DNA from 2 places in the Pigmentiphaga aceris genome. Region 1 is predicted to be linked to the other one. Evidence: riboswitches for the same ligand, from Rfam matches in the RefSeq annotation. Region 1 holds a riboswitch; the other holds the start of a gene.
The links. A riboswitch is a leader RNA that binds a small molecule or an ion and turns the genes downstream of it on or off. The one in region 1 is predicted to bind glycine.
Positions count from the first base shown of each region.

Region 2: it holds a riboswitch for glycine, as region 1 does, so the genes downstream of both, gcvT (glycine cleavage system aminomethyltransferase GcvT) here and FXN63_RS11525 (trimeric intracellular cation channel family protein) in region 1, are expected to answer to the same signal.

Region 1 is NZ_CP043046.1:2,644,489-2,648,902, forward strand. It holds gene FXN63_RS11520 (efflux RND transporter permease subunit) at 1-1,154, shown strand, start outside; gene FXN63_RS11525 (trimeric intracellular cation channel family protein) at 1,167-1,781, opposite strand; glycine riboswitch at 1,989-2,079, opposite strand; gene FXN63_RS11530 (SDR family NAD(P)-dependent oxidoreductase) at 2,215-2,955, opposite strand; gene FXN63_RS11535 (DoxX family protein) at 2,966-3,373, opposite strand; gene FXN63_RS11540 (winged helix-turn-helix transcriptional regulator) at 3,465-3,890, shown strand; gene FXN63_RS11545 (3-deoxy-D-arabino-heptulosonate 7-phosphate synthase) at 3,887-4,414, opposite strand, start outside.
Region 2 is NZ_CP043046.1:5,245,788-5,250,201, reverse strand. It holds gene FXN63_RS22655 (ExeM/NucH family extracellular endonuclease) at 1-1,308, opposite strand, end outside; glycine riboswitch at 1,504-1,606, shown strand; glycine riboswitch at 1,619-1,740, shown strand; gene gcvT (glycine cleavage system aminomethyltransferase GcvT) at 1,813-2,916, shown strand; gene gcvH (glycine cleavage system protein GcvH) at 2,988-3,365, shown strand; gene gcvP (aminomethyl-transferring glycine dehydrogenase) at 3,559-4,414, shown strand, end outside.

The DNA.
Region 1 (4,414 bases):
GCCAGGCGCTGGCCGTACTCGCTGGCGTCAGGGTTTCGGTTGGCATGCCGGGGTCAAATGAACCTTACGTGCTGGTGCTTGGCGGGGAAGACAGTCGTGTGCTTGAACGGCACGCCTTGCAGGTCGAAAGAGAGCTGCGCGCCATTCCGGGGATCGGGGCGGTGACGTCCAGTGCCAGCCTGGTGCGGCCCGAACTGACGGTGATGCCGGACTTTGCACGGGCCGCCGACCTGGGCGTGTCGTCATCGACCATTGCTCAGACCTTGCGTGTTGCCACCGTTGGCGACTACGAACAGGAACTGGCAAAACTGAATCTGGGCGAACGGCAGGTGCCGGTGCTGGTGCGCTTGCACAACGCCGCGCGCGAAGATATCGACACGCTCAAACGCCTACCGGTGCCCGGCGCGCGTGGGCCGGTGGCCTTGGAAAACGTGGCAACGTTGGAAATCGGCAGTGGGCCGGCCGAGATCACGCGTCATGACCGCATGCGCAATATCAATATCGAGATTGAGGTCAGCGAGCGTTCGCTCAGTGAGATTGAAGATGCCGTGTTGACCTTGTCCAGCTTGCAGCAACTGCCCACAGGCGTCACGCGCAGCGTGGTGGGTGATGCCGAATCCATGAACGAACTGGCAACCGGCTTTGGCATCGCGATGCTGACCGGCGTGCTGTGCATATATATGGTGCTGGTGCTGCTGCTGAGAGACTTCGCGCAGCCAGGGACGATTCTGACGGCATTGGTGCTGGCGGTTCCCGGCGCGGTGCTGGCCTTGTTCCTGACCGGGTCGGCACTGTCTATGCCATCGATGATCGGCTTGATCATGTTGATGGGCATCGCCACGAAGAATTCGATTCTGCTGGTCGACTACATCATCATCGCGCGCCGTGAACACGGCTTGAACCGCATGGATGCCATGATCGACGCCTGCCGCAAGCGGGCACGCCCCATCGTCATGACCACGCTTGCAATGGGTGGCGGCATGGTCCCCGTGGCAATGGGGCTGATCGGCGACCCGAGTTTCCGCATGCCGATGGCAATTGTGGTGATTGGCGGCTTGATCAGCTCCACTGTACTGAGCCTGTTGGTGGTGCCAGTGGTCTACAGCTATGTGGATGACGGGATGCGATGGGTGTTCAGGCGGGGGGATGCATAAGCACCACAGGTATTACTCCCAGCGTTGTTGATACGAGAACGTCGGCAGCTTCCAGCCGAAGCGCAGCGCCAGCATGCGCATCGCAATGCCGACGACAAAGCTCAACACGGTGGTCAACTCGTGGTTCACGTCCAGCGCGCGCAAGCCCAGGAACAGGCAGCACACCACCAGCGACACACTGGCGTACAGCTCGCGCTGGAACACCACGGGCATCTGGTTGCACAGCACATCGCGCAACACCCCGCCAAAAATGCCGGTGATCATGCCGGCCATGATCACCACCGGCAGGGCGTAGTTCATGCGCAATGCAATGTCGCAGCCGATCAAGGAGAACGCCACCAGGCCCATCGCGTCCAGCGCCAGGAATAGGCGCTTGAGTCGGTGCATGTGCGGGGCCACCAGCACCGTCAGCAGGCCCGCGCTGATCACCAGCGCGATGTAGCCAGGGTGTTGTGTCCAACCGATGGGGAAGTTGCCAAGAATGACGTCGCGCACCGTGCCGCCGCCCAAGGCGGTGACAAAGGCAATGACCGCCACGCCGAACACGTCCATGTTGCGGCGTCCGGCGGCCAGCGCGCCGGACATGGCCTCGGCAGCGATGGCAACCAGATAGATGAAGGTCAGCATGCCGGCCCCCGCAGGGAAACAGGCGTGGCGATGGCAGAACGGGTGTGCAGCACAGGAGGCTCCAGGTAGGGAAGGGCGCGCGTGGCCGCGAGCCCGGTAATGCCTCTCCCCCTGTCCTTGTTACCTGAGAGTTCGAGCTGCTGCGCAGCCTGCCCCTTCGGTGGACCCGATCATGCACCAGCAGTCGGGCCGCTCTCCAGTCGGCGATCTATTTCTGCGGTCCGTTTACCTGAGCGATGATGGGAGTTTGCGCCTTCGGTGGGCGTGCTGCTGCACGCCGCTCTCCCGCAGAGAAGCTGACATTATCCACGGTCAGGGCCGGCCTGCCCAGCCCAGGACGCGCGCCCAAGTCATCTGCGCAACGCTCCGGGCCGGCATCGTCGTTATCGGCATGGCGGCTGTCAGCCGGTACTGCCGATCTGGCAACCGCAGGTCAACGGGCGCTGTCGATGATCATGCCGCCATCCGGGGTCAGGCTGTAGCCGGTCAGGAACTGCGCGTCCTTGCTGGCCAGGAACAGCACGACCGGGGCGATGTCTTGTTCGGGCGAGCCGTAACGGCCAAGCGCGTTGCTTGGTGGTGGCACGTCGGCATTGCCCCAGGTTTGCGCAACCGGCAGCACATTGTTCACCGTGATGTTGTCCGGTCCCCATTCGCGTGCGGCTGTGCGCGTGAGCGCCCGTACCGCTTCCTTGGCCATGTTGTAAGGCGCATAAGGGGGCAGACCTGAGATACCCGCCAAGGACGCAAAGTTGATGACGCGGCCCGCGCCACTGGCTTTCAAATGGGGGTGGCATGCCTGCATCATCAGCAGGTAAGAGATCGGCCCCATATCAAAATTGCGCTGCAACGTGTCAACCGACAAATCCAGTACGGAAGAAAACACCACCGATGCATCAAACGCGTTATTGACGAGGATATCGACGCCGCCGAAGGTGTCGACGACCTTTGCCACTGCGGCCTGAATCTGGCTGGCGTCGCTCGTGTCGCACACGACACCAAGTGCGACGCCGCCTGCGGCTTCAATATCCGCGACGACACGGTCGACATTTGCCGGCGTGTACGACAGCACCGCTACCTTTGCACCTTCAGCGGCAAACAACTCCGCCGTGGCGCGGCCGATGCCACGGCCGGCTCCGGTGACGATCGCGATTTTTCCTTCGAGACGAGACATGATGCGTTCCTTACTTGAATGTGGATAGAACCGCAGGGGCGGTGGGTGCATAGGCTGCCGGTACGTCGCGGGCGGCGTTCTGGGTCAGAAACGATGCGCTCAGCAATAGCAAACCGATGAATGCAGGCAGTGCCCCCTTGGGTTTGCGCGCACCGACATGCGCGAGTGCCGCCAATACCAAGTGATAAAACATGCCGGCATAAGCGAGCTCACTGAGCGCCACGTTGAATCGCGACAGCACCGCCACCGGGGCCGCAATTTTCACGATGATCAGAAACGGCACCAGGTAGGCGGGATACCCCAGCTTGGCTATTTCCAATCGCACCCAATCGCTTTTGCTCAGATATAAAAAAGCAGAGATGAAGAACGGCAGGCATAAAAATGCAGTGCTGATCCAGTATGTGTAAATAGCAGTCATTGGTTATTTCTGGGTGATTTTTATATCGACGGTGCCCAGAATGTCGCCTAAGATTAAAGTGCGCAAGTAGGATGAATTAATAGGGCTTGGTATGGAAAAGCAGACTAATGGAAGTCAGGTTGATCAGGTTCCCCCAAATACGGCAGGGCCAGCGAAAAGGGATGACGTAAACATGCATGAGGAAATGCGCCGGGCGTTTTCCTTGCTGTCGGGTAAATGGAAGCTGGAAATAATGTGGCTACTGAATCAACGCATGTATCGCTTCGGTGAGCTACGCAAAGCCATCCCTGGCGTTACTCAGCACATGCTGACCGCCCAGTTGCGTGAGCTGGAAGCCGATGGATTGGTATCGCGCACCGTGTTCGCAGAAGTGCCGCCGCGTGTGGAATATGAGATTACCGCCAAGGCGCGCGGGCTTGGCCCTACCATGGAGGCGCTGACAGTGTGGTGGAATGAATATGGAAAAACGGTGCCGGTGAAGCCAGGCGCGCGCGGTAGAAAGGCTAAGGGGATTTAGCCTTTATTTGCGGTGGGTATGGCTGCGGATAAATCGGAAATATGCACCATCAATGCCCGCACGCCATAAAGCATGGGATATTGCTCCAGCACCGGACGCCATCGTGCAGATTCCAACAGCGCTTGCCATACTGGTTCAAGCTCGTTTGGCTCGGCAGTCTGGTTTTTCACAAGTTTGTCGGCGAATGCCAAACTGGCCTCGCTGGACAGCAATTGCATTCGGCTGGCAGCGTTAAGCAGTCGTGGTGCCGCTTCAGCAGGACCGTCACAGCAATACAGCACGTCGTTGGCCAAGTCCGATTCGTCGGTGCTCAGTGCGGCCAATGATGCCCCAGTGATGCGTACGTCGCCCTGCTGGGTGGCAAACGTGTAAACCGTGTCGCGTGCTGCACTTGCCAGCAGTTGCAGGCCGCGCAGCAGGCGCGGGAAGTCGGTGGTGGCAGCGTCGACCGAGGCTTTCACTTCCACCAGCAGGCACACGTCCCAAGTGTGTTCATCATTGCCTGCGGTCTGACTCAGCAAGAC
Region 2 (4,414 bases), 2.6 Mb from region 1:
GTCGAATTGCTCGGTGATGGTGAGCTTGTCGGTCACGCGTACCAGCATGCTTTCGTAGGCTTTCAGGTCAGGCTGGTACTTGCCTGCGGTGGCGACCACGTCATTGGCCGGCAAGCTGATCTCGACGGCAAGTTCTGCTGCCACGTCCGTGACGGCCTGTGCTTGCACGACGCTGATCTGTGTTGCCGTGATCTGCGTCTTGCCGCCGAATTCGCTGACGGTGCCGGTGACCTTCACGCGGTCACCCACATTCACATTGGTCTGCGTGGCACCCGAGCCTTCATAAATGAAGATGCCCTCGGACGTTGCTGCATCGCTGTCGTGATTGGCCTTTTCTTCCTGCATGAAGAAGCCGCCGAGATCGCGCTTGGCGTCACCGTCACCATTCTGGAAGTCGCCGAACACGATGGCTTCGATGGTGACGATTTCACCATTACGGGCGTTGGTAGCCCCGGTGCCCTGGATCGCATGAATACGCAATTCCGCAGGCGGCGCAGCAGTCTCGACCTGGACCGTTACTGCGGCCGACGCATTGGTGGCGGTGTCGGTCAGTGCACCTTCGTCGAGCACGACCTGGTAAGTCTGGGTACCGGCCAGATTGTCGGTCGGGTTGATGCGCACGTTTCGACCATCGAGCGTGATCTGCGCGTCCACCGTCTGTTGATTGTTGTCCAGCAGGCGGACCTTGCTGGTGTCCAGCGTCACAGCTTCGTTCACGCGCAGCACGATGTCGGCGGCGATCTGCAGGCCCGATACGCTGGTGGTGATCAGCTGTGGCGGTGCTGTGTCAGGGCCGGGTGCGGTGAAGCTCTGGTTGTTGTTCAGCGCGTCTGGTGTGCTGGTGGCGGACGCGGCCCAGGTGAAGTCGCTGTACTGGTTGCCGGTGCCGCTCAGCTGCAACGAGGTGCCTGGGACGGTGGCATTGGTTTCCGAGACGCTGACGTTGGTGCTGGTCATGCCATTGGCCGGGCCTGCGCCAGCCGTGATCACCCCTTCGTAGCTGAGAAACTGCACCACTTGGTTGTCGCTATCGACCAGCGCAAAACCGTCGGAAGGGCCGTTCTGGATGCCGTCGGTGACGCCCGGCAGGAAACGCAGTGCGCCCATGCCGTTGGACAGGTCCGGCATCGTGCCGCTCAAGGGGATGGTGCGGTAGACCACCGCAGCGTTGACGTTTGACCCGCCGTTGTAGAGGACCAACGACCAGCCAGTCAGGTCGGTGCCGGCAGCGCCAGCCACCTCGATGAATTCGCCCTGGTCACCAGCGCTGGCATTGTCGTAATGAAATTCGTTGATCCACACAGTCACAAGAGGCACTCCGTTAGGGGCCGAGGCATCTGCTGTCGTCGAGACGCCTGGCCCAGTCGCGTAATAAGTAAGAGGGCCGGACTATGGGTTCCTTACATTAAGCTGACGTGACCCTTGCGTGACATTTGCGTGCGGGTGTCATGTTTGCCATCTGCCCTAGCCGGGCTTTTCTTGGTATTCTTCGTCCCGCTGTCGACGCATCACGCGGGAGAGCGCATGCGGCCGGGAAACCCGCCGCCATGCCGCCGAAGGCGCAATTCGCCCAGAATCGCTCAGGCTCCAATACCGCATCGTGTGCCGTGTTCGCACGGGACAGCACTCTGGAGAGAGTCCCCACAGGCCAGGCCTGTCGCGGGACCGCCGAAGGTGCACACCGGCCCCCCGCCACGCGGGCGACGGAAAACTCTCAGGCAAAAGGACAGAGGGGCGTGAGACAGTACGAATTACTGCTTGCAGTGACGTGCTGTCATTCCCCCTATACGCCCTTGCCTTGCTGGAGTTGCCGTGTCGCATGCCTTGAAACAAACCCCGCTTCATTCAGAACACGTCGCCCTGGGCGCCAAGATGGTCGACTTTGGCGGTTGGGACATGCCCATCGCCTATGGGTCGCAACTGGACGAACACCACACCGTGCGTCGTGACGCCGGCATGTTCGACGTGTCGCATATGCTGAACGTCGATGTCATCGGTCCGCGTGCCCAGGCTTACTTGCGGTTGTTGATCGCCAACGACGTGGCCCGCCTGAGCCTGCCTGGCAAGGCCTTGTACTCGTGCATGCTGAACCCGCAGGGTGGGGTCATCGATGACCTGATCGTGTATTTCTTCACGCCCACGCACTACCGCGTGGTGGTCAATGCCGGCACCGCCGACAAGGACATCGCATGGATGCAGCGCGTGGCAGCTGCACAGAACTGGGACGTCACCATCACCCCGCGCCGCGATCTGGCGATGATTGCCGTGCAAGGCCCGCAGGCCCGCGCCAAGGTGTGGGCCGCGCGCCCGGCCTGGGAAACCGTGACCGACGCGCTGGGCGTGTTCTCGGCCGTGGAAGCGGGTACGGCCCTGGTGGCACGCACCGGCTACACCGGTGAAGACGGTTTCGAAATCGTGGTGCCTGCCTCTGAAGTTGCCGAGCTGTGGCGTGACCTGATCGCCGTTGGCGTGAAGCCTTGCGGCCTGGGCGCACGCGACACGCTGCGTCTGGAAGCCGGCATGAATCTGTATGGCCAGGACATGGACGAGCTGGTCTTCCCGGCAGAAGCTGGCCTGACCTGGACCGTGCACAGCAAAGACGCCGAGCGCCGTTTCATCGGCCGCGACGCGCTGGAAGTTTTCGGCGGCACACGCCGCATGCATGGCCTGAAGCTGCTGGAGCGTGGCGTGATGCGCGCCCACATGCGCGTGGAAACGCCGCATGGTGATGGTGAACTGACCAGCGGCAGCATGTCGCCCACGCTGGGCGTGTCGATCGGCTTTGCGCGTCTGCCCGCAGGCGTTGCAGTCGGTGATGTTGTCCACGTCGATATTCGCGGAAAATTGGTCCCGGCCCAAGTGTGCAAACTGCCGTTTGTGCGCAATGGTGCTGCCGTAGACCACGCGTCGGCCTGATCGCCGCGCTAGCCCCGTTTTTCCCTTTTTCCCATGGCGCGGCGAGCGCTGCGCCGCCATCGGAGTACCTCATGAATCTGCCCACCGATCTGAAATATGCCGCCACCCACGAATGGGTCCGCGCCGAAGGTGACGTGTTTGTCGTCGGTATCACCGACCCCGCACAAGACCAGCTGGGTGACCTGGTGTACGTCGGCGACGTCAAAGTGGGTGCCACGCTCAAGGCTGGCGAAACCGCTGGTGTGGTCGAGTCGGTCAAGGCCGCTTCCGACATCTACGCCCCGGTTGACGGCGAAATCGTTGCCTTCAACGAAGAGCTGGAAAACAGCCCGGAAACCCTGAACGCAGCCCCGTACACCGCCTGGATCTTCAAGATCAAGCCGGCCAATCCGGCTGACATCAGCAAGCTGCTGGACGCATCGAGCTACCAGGCTTCGCTGGACGCCTGAGCGTAGTCCAGCTGCGGGCCTTGGCTCGCAGCTGGATGGCTTCGAACTTACGACCCTCTGCTCCCAAAGCAGGTATGCCTTGCGCCAGCAGCGTTTCGACTGGCGCTGGTTTGTCGGTTCGACGTCGTTTTCGTATTTCCCCATTCGTTTTTCCTGATCCGACCCCTGGATCATTTCCCGCAGGAATCCCTTCATGTTGCGCACGCTGGAAAGCCACGCCGAATTCATCACCCGCCACATTGGTCCCACGGCGGACGAACAGGCCCGCATGCTGGCCACCGTTGGCGCAGACAGCCTGGACGCGCTGATCGACCAGGTCGTGCCGCCCGGCATCCGCGAACGTGCGCCGCTGGCCTTGCCCGGCCCGCGCAGCGAAGTCGACGTGCTGGCCGAACTGGCTGAAATCGGCGGGCGCAACACCGTGCTGCGCAGCTTCATCGGCCAGGGCTACTACGGTACTCACACTCCGCCGGTGATCCTGCGCAACATCCTGGAAAATCCTGCCTGGTACACGGCCTACACGCCGTACCAACCCGAAATTTCGCAAGGCCGCCTGGAAGCGCTGCTGAACTTCCAGACCATGGTCACCGACCTGACCGCGCTCGACATCGCCAACGCATCGCTGCTGGACGAAGGCACCGCTGCCGCCGAAGCCATGACCCTGGCGCGCCGTGGTGCGAAGTCGCGCAGCAACGTGTTCTTCGTGTCGAAGTTCTGCCATCCGCAGACCATCGAAGTGGTGCGCACGCGCGCCGAAGGCCTGGACATCGAACTGGTGATCGGTGACGAAGCCGAGGGCGTGCCCGAGTGCTACGGCGCGCTGCTGCAATACCCGCAATCGCTGGGTCGCGTCGTGGACTACCGCGCACTGACCGCCACCCTGCACGAGCGCGGCGCGGTGGTGGCCTGCGCAACCGACCTGCTGGCGCTGACCGTGTTGTCGGCCCCTGGCCAATGGGGTGCCGACATTGCCATCGGTTCCACCCAGCGCTTCGGTGTGCCGTTTGGTTTCGGTGGCCCGCACGCCGCCTTCATGGCTTGCCGCGATG